DNA from 3 places in the [Clostridium] hylemonae DSM 15053 genome. Region 2 is predicted to be linked to each of the others. Evidence: predicted binding sites of a transcription regulator. Region 2 holds the regulator's gene; each other region holds the start of a gene.
The links. The regulator Rex, encoded in region 2, represses fermentation and respiration genes when NADH is low (regulators of the CRP and FNR family bind a similar motif). The targets are predictions, from matches to a motif close to ATTGTTAANTANTTAACAAT.
Positions count from the first base shown of each region.

Region 1: a site for Rex is predicted at 1,205-1,224, ahead of pdxA (4-hydroxythreonine-4-phosphate dehydrogenase PdxA). Genes of this name have one in related genera too.
Region 3: a site for Rex is predicted at 1,555-1,574, ahead of LAJLEIBI_RS07705 (4Fe-4S dicluster domain-containing protein). Genes of this name have one in related genera too.

Region 1 is NZ_CP036524.1:3,225,128-3,229,325, reverse strand. Features, by position in the region: gene LAJLEIBI_RS15250 (response regulator) at 1-267, shown strand, start outside; gene tpiA (triose-phosphate isomerase) at 337-1,119, opposite strand; gene pdxA (4-hydroxythreonine-4-phosphate dehydrogenase PdxA) at 1,431-2,450, shown strand; gene LAJLEIBI_RS15235 (four-carbon acid sugar kinase family protein) at 2,483-3,826, shown strand; gene LAJLEIBI_RS15230 (2-keto-3-deoxygluconate permease) at 3,848-4,198, shown strand, end outside.
Region 2 is NZ_CP036524.1:1,777,629-1,781,826, reverse strand. Features, by position in the region: gene alr (alanine racemase) at 1-514, opposite strand, end outside; gene LAJLEIBI_RS08130 (bifunctional ADP-dependent NAD(P)H-hydrate dehydratase/NAD(P)H-hydrate epimerase) at 515-2,014, opposite strand; gene LAJLEIBI_RS08125 (redox-sensing transcriptional repressor Rex) at 2,136-2,786, opposite strand; gene LAJLEIBI_RS08120 (ABC-F family ATP-binding cassette domain-containing protein) at 2,940-4,198, shown strand, end outside.
Region 3 is NZ_CP036524.1:1,671,670-1,675,867, reverse strand. Features, by position in the region: gene LAJLEIBI_RS07705 (4Fe-4S dicluster domain-containing protein) at 1-1,497, opposite strand, end outside; gene LAJLEIBI_RS07700 (homocysteine S-methyltransferase family protein) at 1,652-4,036, opposite strand; gene LAJLEIBI_RS07695 (hypothetical protein) at 4,064-4,198, opposite strand, start outside.

The sequences.
Region 1 (4,198 bases), 1.4 Mb from region 2:
GAGCACCTTGACTCCCGCGGGGATGAAATAGCGGCAGTTCTTTTGGATGTTATAATGCCTGTCATGGACGGGATTGAAATGATGAAGGAAGCCAGAAGCCGGAGCCTGCTGGAAAATATACCGGTAATCGCCATCACCGCCGAGAACTCCGCGGTTAAAATGCAGCGTATCAAGGACCTGGGTATCTGTGAGATCATACATAAACCATTTGACCCTTCTGTTATAAAAAACAGAGTCAATAATATGATCGAATTATACGAAATGTAAAATTGAGTAAAATTGGGGACGGGGGAAATCTAGATTTCCCCCGTCCCCAATTCGTTTTAACGTGTCCCTTTACAATGACTCAAATGTCTTTTTTGCATCGCGGATCAGTTTATCGAACTTATCTGCCTGCCAGGCGGCTCTGCCTGTGAACAGTCCGTCGATGGACGGCTGTACGATGAGGTCGTTCGCGTTGCCTGGATTGACGCTGCCGCCGTACAATACGGGGATGTCTGCTCCGGCGCTGCCGAAGATCTCCAGCAGTGTCTGCTTGATCACCTTGTGCATTTCTTCCGCATAGTCTGCCGTTGCCGGTGTACCGTTGACTCCGATGGACCACACTGGCTCATATGCGACCCAGATATTCGGAATCTGTGTTTTGGGTACATCGTGAAATCCGACTTTGAGCTGCGTGCGGAGCACTTCCGCGCTGATGCCGTAATTTTTTTCCTCTGCGGTCTCGCCGATGCAGAGCAGAGTTGTAAATCCGTGGTCAAGCGCTGCTTTTACTTTTTTATTTTCTTCCATATCTGTTTCGCCGAACACGTGTCTTCTCTCGGAATGTCCGATCATGACGAGGTCAAGCCCGAGTTCTTTCAGCATGAGAGGAGAGATCTCTCCGGTAAACTGCCCCTCATCTTCCCAGCACATATTCTGTGCCCCGAGTTTTACGTATGTACGGTCCACATTTTTTGTGGCGCTTTCCAGCGTCGTGTAGGAAGGGATAATGAAAAGCTCGATTTCATCACGGCTGATATCCTTTGTGTACGCTACGAGATCTTGAAGGTACTCCACGGTATCGTGAATATTCTTGTACATCTTTAAGTTACTTCCAAAATATAATTTTTTCTGCATGACTGCCTCCTTGTGCGAATCTGATGTAAACTGATCTGTAATCTGAGTCTATTATATATGATAATACGTGAAAACGCAACTTTAAACCGTGAAATAATTAACAAAACGAAAAAACGAAAGCAAACGAAAAACATATATAAAAATCCGGGTTAAAATGCACAAAACAGTATTGTTGAAAATATGTAAATGTACTGAAATTACAAAAAACGGTTGCATATCAAAAGAAACGAATGTAATATGAAGTCATAAAGAAAGAAAAACGAAAAACAAAACAAAAACATAAACGAAAGTAAACGAAAGGAATGAAGAAAATGAGCGAGCAATTCAAACCAGTGACAGCAATTACCATGGGGGACCCGGCAGGTATCGGACCGGAGATAGTAGTAGGCACGATGCTGAGCAAAGAGATCCACGAGTGCTGCAAGCCATTTGTGATCGGAAGCAGGGCGATCATGGAGAAAGCGGCCAAAGTGCTTGGCAAGGAGCTTCAGTACAATTTGATCTCAGATCCTTCCGAGGCAAAGTACGAATACGGCGTTGTAGATATAATGGAGACCGGCGATTATGACACGGATTCCATTGAATGGGGAAAAGAGCAGAAGCTGGCAGGCCAGATGGCGATCGACTGGATCATGAAGTCCATTGAGCTTGGGCTGGCCGGGAAGATCGATGCAGTGTCCACATCACCGATCCACAAAGGTGCAATCAAACTCGTTGGCGTAAAAGAACCGGGGCACACAGAGATTTACCAGAACGCGACAAACTCCCCGTATGCACTGACGATGTTCTCCTGCCACAAACTGAGAGTATTTTTCGTCAGCCGTCACATGTCCCTTGTGGACGCATGCCACTATGCGACCAAAGACGTGATCCTGGAAAATGTTATCAATATCGATAAAGAGCTCCGCAAAGTAGGAATCGAGAATCCGCTTATCGCGGTTGCGGGATTAAATCCGCACAACGGAGACAACGGTCTGTTCGGGACTGAAGAACTGACAGACATCGGACCGGCGGTAGAGGCGGCGAAGGAAAAAGGAATCAACGCGGTAGGGCCTTGTCCGGCAGATTCTGTATTCAATATCGGAAAGTCAGGAAAGTTTGACGCTATCCTTTCTCTCTATCACGATCAGGGGCACATTGCCTGCAAGACACTGGATTTTGAAAAATCCGTGACACTCACCTTCGGCCTTCCTTTCATAAGAAGTTCCGTAGACCATGGCACAGCGTTCGACATCGCAGGTAAAGGCATCGCAGGTTCCATAAGTCTTATCGAATCTACGAAAGTAGTTGCCGAGTATGCTGCAAAACAGCATGAAAGAGAAGAAAACTAAGAGACTGTGTTTATAGAAAGAGAGGGATAAAGATGCCTTTAATCGGTGCGGTAGCTGATGATCTGACCGGGGCAACCACCACGGGTGTGCTGCTTGCAAGGTCAAAAGCAAGGACGGCGGTATTTTTCAATGAGGAAGCGGCAGAAAAAGCAGAAGGGCTGGATGAGCTGGATGCAGTTCTCATAAGCAGCAACAGCAGAGCGCTTCCGGCAAACGAAGCATACGAAAAAGTAAAGTCCGGAACACAGGCGCTTAAGCGCATGGGAGTTAAATATTTTACGAAACGTATCGATACGACGCTGCGCGGCGGAGTCGGGATCGAAGTGGACGCAATGCTGGATACCGCCGGAGAAGATGCGGTCGCAGTTGTAGTCCCGGCCATGCCTCAGTCGAGAAGAATACTCGTTGGAGGTTATTCCGTCATCGACGGTGTGGCACTTGTCAATACCCCGGTGGCACAGGACGTGCGCACCCCGGTTAAGGAAAATTATATACCAAGGCTGCTCTGTGGCCAGACAAAACGCAAGGTCGGCCTCGTGACGCTTGATAAAGTATTAAAAGGAGAAGAGGCGGTCAGGAAAGCGCTGGAAGAAGAAAGAAACGCAGGATGCGGCGTCATAGTAGTCGATGCGATCACGCTCGGGGATGTAGAAGAAATTGCGAAAGCGTGTATAGAACTTCGCTGGAATGTAGTGGCAGTGGATCCGGGCCCGTTTACGTCAAAGCTTGCTTTCCACCGCGGACTGATCAAGGAGGAAGAACCAAATGTTCCACCTGAGACTGATGAGAACGGCAAGACGGTACTTATCGCGGCAGGCAGCGCGACACCAGTCACAAAGAAACAGATGGAGGTACTCTGTGAGGACAAAAGACATGTCCGCATCAGCGTAGACCCGCTTCCCCTAATTGAAGGCGGCGACGCGGCCATGGACGAAGCGTTCAAAGCGGTACATAAAGCGGTAGAACTGATGGAATCCGAGACCCAGCCAAGGGCGATCCTCTTTGAGACAGCGCTGCACGGAGAGCTGCTGAATCTGGATGAAGAAGATAACAAGAGACATTATGCCGGCGGTATGAGCGCCAACAGAATCAACGCGGGACTCGGCACGATCATTTCACAGGTGCTTGAGCAGGCCGGCAGAGAGAAAGTAGCGGGACTTTACACAACAGGCGGTGATACGATGGTCAATGTTTGTTACCAGCTTGGTGTTGAGTGTATAGAAGTAATGGATTATGTCATACCGCAGACGGACGTCGGACGCCTGGTGGGAAGCTATGACGGACTCCCTGTCGTGGGAAAAGGGGGACTGACAGGCAACGATAATACAGCCTGTGACATTGTGAGCCGGCTGTTCCGTGAATCAGCAAGAAAATAACAATTTGGAGGAAGTGAGAAAATGGGAGAACAGACAACAGAAGTAAAGAAAACGAAAGACCTTGACCTTTTGAACAAGATGAAAAAGCTGCCGGGCGGACTTGTTATCATACCGCTTGTGATCGCAGTATTGATCGCGACATTCGTGCCGCAGGCATTCCAGATAGGAGGATATGTAACGGCGCTGTTCTACGAGGGAAACTCGGCGATGATGGGATTCTTCCTCATCGTGTGTGGTTCCACTATCAATATCAAGCAGGTAGGCATGCCTTTGTATAAAGGTGTCACGCTGACCGGTATGAAACTTCTGCTTGGAATATTATTCGGGCTTGCAGTAGGAAGGATCTGCGGACCGGATGGATTCCTTGGCATA
Region 2 (4,198 bases):
CCGCTTTCGCAAAATGTGTATACATGCCCTCCATGACGAGATTCGGCATTTTGCTGATGCGCTCTATGATGTCCGCCGCTTCTTCCCCGATCAGGAACCCAAGTCTTGACATTCCAGTATCAAGCTTAATATGAATATATGCCTGCTTTCCTATTTTGACCGCAAGCTCAGACACTTCGCGGGCCATTTCTTCGGTGTACAAAGTCATACGGATGTCGTGTTTTATCATATCCTCCCGCTGATCGGGGAAAATGCATCCGAGAACGAGGATCGGTTTTTCGATCCCTCCATGGCGAAGGACAACAGCCTCGTCAAGTGTGGCAACCGCAAATCCCCACATATAATCCTTCGGCGAGAGCATCTTTGCGATCTGTACCGCACCGTGTCCGTAACCGTCTGTCTTGACAACACCGAGCATCTTTGCGCCGTCCCGGACGTTATTCTTCATCATTTCTATATTATATTCCACTGCATCCAGGTCTATCCTGGCACATACTCTGTTATACGCTTTCATCTATCTGTCCTCCTCTTCCTTCATGGCTCTCCCTGTGTATTCGATCAGGTCAGAGGCCATGACACTGTAACTCCCCTTGTCACGGCTTGCCAGTTCTCCCGCCCTGCCGTGAAGATATGTCCCAAGCACTGCGGCGTCTGTCAGGTCCAGTCCCTGCGCGAGCAGACCGGCAATTATACCGGCGAGCACATCACCTGAACCGGCCTTGGCCATAGATGCATTTCCGGACAGATTCACATAAGGACGGCCTCCCGCAGGCATGGTAACTGTCCGGGCATCCTTAAGCACACACGTGACACTGTACTCTTCTGCAAATTCACGCAGTATCTCTATTCTGCGCGCTCTCAGCTGCGGAATATCTTTGCCTGTCATACGGGACATTTCTTTCATGTGGGGGGTGAATATAAAGTTTTCATGCCTCAGCCGGTCAAGATACTTCTTATGGTCTGCTATCAGATTCAGTCCGTCCGCGTCTATCACACACGGCACCTCCACATTCTCCATAACCGTCCTGAGTATCTTTCGTGATTTGTCACTCGTTCCGATCCCTGAACCGACACTTACGACATCAGCCCAGTTCAGGAGCTTTAACAATTCCACTTCATCGTAAAAGTCATATGTCCTGATGATGGCCTCGGGCAGCTGCGTCTGCAGTATCACGCGGTTATCCTCCGACGTATAGATCTGAACGAGTCCCGCGCCCGCCGTATACGCTGCTCTGGCATTCAGGTAAGCCGCCCCCGACATGCCCCTGCTTCCCGCGATGACCAGCACCCTGCCATAAGTACCTTTGTTGGAATCCGCCCTGCGCACCGGAAGCAGGCTTTTATACTCACCGCATTCATACGTAAATGCCGCGTCTTTTTCCTTTTTTATCTCTGACGTATCTATCCCTATATTGACTGTCACTGTCTTACCAGCATACTCTTTTCCCGGATATAATTCCATGCCAAGCTTCATCTCCTGGAACGTCACTGTCGCGTCCGCCCGAAAGGCAGTCCCCATGACAGCGCCGCTGTCCGCGCACACGCCGGACGGAATGTCGACCGCCAGCTTAAATCCCCCGGAGCGGTTCATGGCGTCAATAAGCTCCCTGCGTTTTCCTTCGATCTCACGGTTTAATCCGACGCCGAACAGTGCATCAATGACCACACTGTAGCTGTCTTCCCTGAATTCCGTAGTGATTGCGGCGCCCGTCTGCCTCAGCCGCTTTATCTGCTCCTTTGTCTCCTTTGTGCAGTGTTCTTCTTCCCCGCAGAGAACAGCCGTGACCCTGTGCCCTTTTTCTGTCAGCATCCTTGCGGCCGCAAAGCCGTCGCCGCCATTGTTTCCGGTCCCGCATACTACGCACACATTTGTCAGGTCCAGGCCGCTTTCTTCCATGTGATCCACACACCCGGCCGCGGCACGCTCCATCAGTTCCAGTGACGGAATCCGAAGCCGGCCGGTCGTATACTCGTCTGCGCGCTTCATCTGGGATGCATTCAGTAAATATTTCATACCTCTCACCTCCTGTTATTTTCCCGGAACCTTTTTCACCCAAAGCTCCCCGGTATATAAAAGAACGTGTAAAGACAAGCCTGTTCTTCACATGCCCATCGTTACACGTTTTTATACTTCCTTATTTTTTGCCGCTGTGCTCATCGTTGTAACGGCTGATATTGTAAGACAGCCTCATGAGGCTTTCAGACAGGTGAACATTCTCGACGATAATGTGGTCAGGCAGATTCAGATCGGTATGCGCAAAATTCCAGATCGCGCGCACACCATTTTCTACAAGCATGTTTGCCACCTCGATCGCCTTTTCCTTCGGAATCGTAAGTACGGCGATCTCTACATTATTATTCTGGACAAAGTCTTTGAGTTCGTCCATCATGCGTATCGGCACGCCTCTGATCGAAACACCGTTCAGCCTCGGGTTCACATCGAAAATGCCCTTTAAGATAAACCCTCTTTTTTCAAAAGCCGCATAATTGGCAAGCGCCTGTCCCAGATTACCTGCTCCGATGATGACAATATTGTGGTCTTCCTCCAGACCGAGAATCTTGCCTATCTCTGTATATAAATACTTTACATTGTAACCGTATCCCTGCTGTCCGAAACCGCCGAAATTGTTAAGGTCCTGACGAATCTGAGATGCAGTAACTTTCATTCTCTTGCTCAAATCGTTGGAGGAGATTCTTTCGACCCCGTTTTCCAGCAGTTCCCCCAAATATCTGTAATATCTTGGCAGCCTGCGTATCACCGCCTGAGAGATTTCTCTTTCTTCCACTAGCACTCACCTTCCTGTTACGTTCTAAAAAATATTATATAGAATTGTCACTTCAAAGTCAAACTTTTAGTTGTATTTTGTCCTATTTTCGATATAATGAATGGTAGCAGCGCCCGCTTTTGAAGCATTGCAGGCGCGGCGTGGGAGGAAGTTATGATACTGGCATGTCACGGAATAAGTAAAGCATTTGGAGAAGATGTCATCGTAAGAGATGCGTCTTTTCATATAGAAGACTATGAGAAAGCCGCCCTCGTAGGGCCAAACGGCGCCGGAAAATCGACCATACTGAAAATGATGGTCGGCGAGCTTCCGGCTGACGCCGGAGAAGTCATACTCACAAAAGGAAAGACGCTCGGCTATCTGGCACAGCACCAGGAAATGACAGGCGGCAATACTATATATGAAGAGGTGAGGACGGCAAAGGCGGATATCATCGAGACCGAACGCCAGATACGCACGATCGAACTGGAATTAAAGCATCTCGAAGGAGATGCTTTAAAAGCGCGCCTTGACACATATAACCGTCTGACCGCTGCCTTTGAGCGGGCCAACGGCTATGCCTATGAAAGTGAGATCACCGGGGTTTTAAAAGGTCTCGGGTTTGACGAATCGGATTTTGCCAAGAGCGTTGACACACTGTCCGGAGGGCAGAAAACCAGGGTCTCTCTCGGCAAGCTTCTTTTGACAAAGCCTGACATTCTTCTTCTGGATGAGCCGACGAACCATCTGGACCTCAACTCCATCGCATGGCTTGAAACCTATCTGTTAAATTATCAGGGCGCCGTACTTATCGTCTCACATGACCGTTATTTTCTGAACAGAGTCGTGACGAAGGTGCTTGAGATCGAACTTGGCACACTCTCCGTCTACATGGGCAATTACAGCCAGTATGCCGAGAAAAAAAAGATGATACGGGACGCGAAGCTGAAAGAATATATGAACCAGCAGCAGGAGATCAAACATCAGGAGGCAGTGATCGAAAAGCTCCGCTCCTTTAACCGGGAGAAATCTGTCAAACGGGCCGAAAGCCGCGAGAAAATGCTATCCAAACTGCAGCCGGTCGAAAAACCAAAGGAGACGAACACAGAGATACATCTGTCGCTGGAGCCGTCCTGCATCAGTGGAAATGATGTGCTGAGCGTGGAGCATCTGGGCAAGTCCTTTCCGTCCCAGCGTCTGTTTTCCGATGTCAGCTTTGAGATAAAAAGAGGCGAACATGTTGCCGTCATCGGTGACAACGGAACGGGCAAGACGACGCTTCTTAAGATACTGAACAACGTAGTGCCTGCCGACAGCGGGACCTTTACGCTCGGAACCAATGTAGAGATAGGATACTATGATCAGGAACACCACGTGCTCCACATGGACAAGACGATCTTTGAAGAGATCTCCGACGACTATCCGCATCTCAC
Region 3 (4,198 bases), 110 kb from region 2:
TTCTTCTAACTCTTTCGGCGGCAGCTGTTTCGAGGATGCTGCCACGAACTCTTTTATCTTTTTCTGCGCTTTCACAACCTGGATGTTCGTTCCGGCCCCGGCCACGCAGCCGCCCGGACAGCCCATTCCTTCAATGAGACAGCCGTTCATCTTCCCTGCCTTTGCCAGCGCCAGCGTCTTCTTGCACTCTGCAAGTCCTTCCGCGTGTTCAATACTCACTTCCACGCCCGGATAGTATTCCTTCACACATTTTTCGATGGCTTCCGCCACACCGCCGGCTACCGCATAACCGCGCCCGGCCCCGGTCGCATTGTGGAAGGAGGATTCCGCCTCATATTTGGTCAGGTCTATCTCTTTCGCGTCAAACATCGCCTGAAGCTCCTCAAAAGTTATTACGAAATCCACATCGCTTCGGACGGTCCTGCGCATAGCCTCCAGCTTCTTCGCCGCGCAGGGACCTACAAATACCACCCTTGCCTCCGGGTGTTCCTGTTTGATCGTCCGGGCGGTGGCCACCATCGGCGTCAGCTCCTGTGAAACCTGGTCGATCAGATCCGGGAAATACTTCTTGGCAAGCATGGCCCAGGACGGACAGCAGGAAGTAAGAAGGAAAGGAAGCTCTCCTGTTGTCACTTTATTGACATAATGATGTGCCTCCGCCACCGCCCCGATGTCGGCGCCCAGAGCCACCTCGTACACCTCTGAAAATCCCAGTTCCTGAAGCGCGGCCTTTAGATTTCTCGGCGTGATATTGTCCCCGAACTGGCCGGCAAAGGCCGGCGCGATCTCAGCTACGATCTCATCCCCCTCTGTAAGCGCGCGGGCCAGCTGGAATATCTGCGACTTGTCCGATATGGCGCCGAACGGACAGCTCACCATACACATTCCGCATGATACACACTTTTCATTGTTGATGCGCGCGCGCCCGCAGTTGTCCGATTCTATCGCTCCCACGCCGCACGCCTTCTGGCACGGGCGTTCTTTCCTTGAAATAGCGTCATAGGGGCAGACAGACTTACACTTACCGCATTTGATACACTTCTCCTGGTCAATGTAAGAACGGCCCTTTACCATGGAAACAGCGTCCTTCGGACAGACTTCCATACACGGATGAGCCAGGCAGCCCTTACACATGTTGCTGACCTCATATCCCCGCTCTTCACACGCTTCACAGGCAGAAGGTATCACCTGCATGAGAGGCGGCTCATAATATTTGTCGGAAATATTACTGGATTCCACGCCGGCGGTCAGATGCACCGGCTTATTCTCCGGCCGAAGAGACAGCCCCATGGCCAGTCTCAGCCTTTCCCGCACGACCGCCCGGGCCCGGTACACACTCTCCCTGTACTTCGCGGTATCTTCATTTACCATCTTATAAGGAATAGCCTCCATATCATCGTTCAGCGTCTCTGCATTCGCCTTAAAACCAAGTCTGGCAACTTCCTCGAATACTCTTCTTCTCAGCTTCCTGACCGTCGTATCCAGTCCTCTCATCATAAAGCAGTTTCCTCCTGAATATTTTCCACTAATTTACTTCTTCCACCACTATACTGAATCGTTAAATTTCTGTCAACAACCGCACTTGTACTAAATCAAAAACATGAAGCGCAATTTATTCCCCGCTTAGACTACGGCAGCGCCGGTACTCATCTTACTCCGCTGTCTGCAAGATCTTCTGCGCGTAATAAACAGACTGCATCGCGTCCTTCCCGTAAAAATCTGCGCCGATCATTTCCGCATATTCTTCGTTCAGCACCGCTCCGCCCACCATGACTTTGCAGTCCGGCTTATCCCTGCGAAGGAGCTTTATCGTACGCTCCATGCTGACCACCGTCGTCGTCATGAGCGCGCTTAGTCCGACGAGGCGCACATCCTCCGAGACAGCCCTGAGGACAATTTCCTCCGGCGGCACGTCCTTCCCAAGATCAATGACATCAAAGCTGTAGTTTTCCAGCAGCACTTTTACAATGTTCTTCCCGATATCGTGAATATCCCCTTTGACAGTCGCCAGGATGACCTTTTCTTTTTTCTGCGCGCTCTCCCCGCTTCTGGCAAGTTCCTCTTTCAGCACGGCAAATGCAAGCTTTGCCGCATCCGCGCTCATGAGCAGCTGCGGGAGAAAAACAGTACCTTTCTCAAATCCTTTCCCGACCACGTCAAGCGCAGGAATGAGATACTCATTGATGATCTCAAGCGGAGCCTTCTCTTTCACAAGCCGGAGAGCCGCCTGGTACGACTCCTCTTTCAGGCCCTTTTCTATCGCGCTTTTAAGCGTCATCTCCGACATCTGCACAGGCGCAGACGTCTGGCTGCCGTACTGTGCAATATACTGCTCACAGTTATGGTCGAAGTTCATGAGTGCGCAGAAGGAATAATAAGACCGCATCATGTCCTCCGAGGATGGATTGATGATCCCTGCGCTCAGCCCGCTCTGCATAGCCATCGTGTAAAAGTTTGCATTGACCGCCGGACGGAACGGGAGGCCAAAGGAGATATTGGAGACACCGAGCACCGTGCGCACGCCGTAGCATTCCCTTACTTTGCGGAGCGCCTCAAGCGTTACCTTCGCCCCTTCCGGCTCGGAACTGATCGTCATCGCAAGCACATCAATGACAATATCCTTTCTGTCGATGCCATATTTTGCAGCTTCCTCGATGATGTTTCCGGCGACCTTCACTCTCCCGTCTGCGGAATCCGGAATGCCATTTTCATCGATCGTAAGTCCGATGACTACGCCGCCGTATTTTTGGATCAGAGGAAATACAGCATCCATGGATTCCTTTTTTCCGTTGACGGAATTGACCATCGGTTTACCGTTGTATATGCGCATGGCCGCTTCCATCGCCTCTATGTCTACCGTATCGATCTGAAGCGGAAGGCTCGTGACACTCTGCAGCTCACAGACGACTTCCCTCATCATGGACACTTCGTCTATGTCCGGAAGGCCGACATTCACATCCAGTATATGCGCGCCCTTCTCCTGCTGGGTGATTCCTTCTCTCAGAATATAATCAAGATCATGTTCTTTCAGCGCCTGCTTAAATTTACTTTTTCCTGTCGGATTGATCCGTTCGCCTATGATCACCGGCCTGTCCCCGAGGACGACTCCCTGCCCGTAGGAGGAAACAACGGTCTCTTTCTTACTCGTCGGCACAGCAGGCACAAGCCCCGCGCACCGCTCGGTCATTGCCTTGATATGTGCGGGCGTTGTGCCGCAGCAGCCGCCGATCACACACGCTCCCTTTTTCACGATCCTGCACATTGCCTCTGCAAAATGCTCCGGGTCCACGTCATAATACACTTCTCCCTCCCGCTGCTTCGGAAGACCGGCATTCGGCTTTACGACGACCGGTATGGACGTGTATCTCATGATCTCATCCAATATAGACATCATCTGCTCAGGACCCATCCCGCAGTTGATCCCGAGCGCGTCCACTCTAAGCCCCTCCAGCAGGGCTACGACGGAGAGCACATCTGCGCCCGTCAGAAGCTTCCCTCTCTCATCAAAGATCATGGTGGCAAATACCGGGAGGTCCGTGTTTTCCTTCACCGCCAGCACTGCAGCCTTCACCTCATACGTGTCGCTCATCGTCTCAATATGAACGAGATCTGCGCCGGCTGCCTCCCCGTACCGCACAACCTCCTTAAACGCCTCGTACGCCTCCTCAAACCCCAGATCTCCCATCGGCTTCAGCAGCTTTCCCGTAGGACCGATATCGAGCGCCGTGTACACCCTGCGTCCGTCGTTCACACCGGTCCTGGCCGCTTCCCTCACATTTCCGACCGCAGAAGTTACAATTTCCTCGAGATCATACTCTGTATCATGGAATTTCAGCGCATTGGCGCCAAACGTATTTGTCAGCACAATGTCACTGCCTGCCTCAACGTACTGCCGGTGGATATCAATAATTTCTTCCCGGTGGGTCAGATTCCACGTCTCAGGCAATTCTCCCGGCTTCAGTCCCTTCGACTGAAGCAGTGTGCCCATTCCGCCGTCAAAAAATAATAATTCTCTACCAAGTCTCTGCGATATCATTCACTTTCTCCTTTGCCCTTGTCTTTTTCATCTTCGGTACGGACAGTCCGTCATCCCGCACTCCTCACAGCCTTTTCTGTGACACGGTTCCTTTGTCCTGCTCAGTCCCATCACGGCCGTCACAGACTTTGACGGCGTCAGCATGCTGCTTCCAGTCACCGA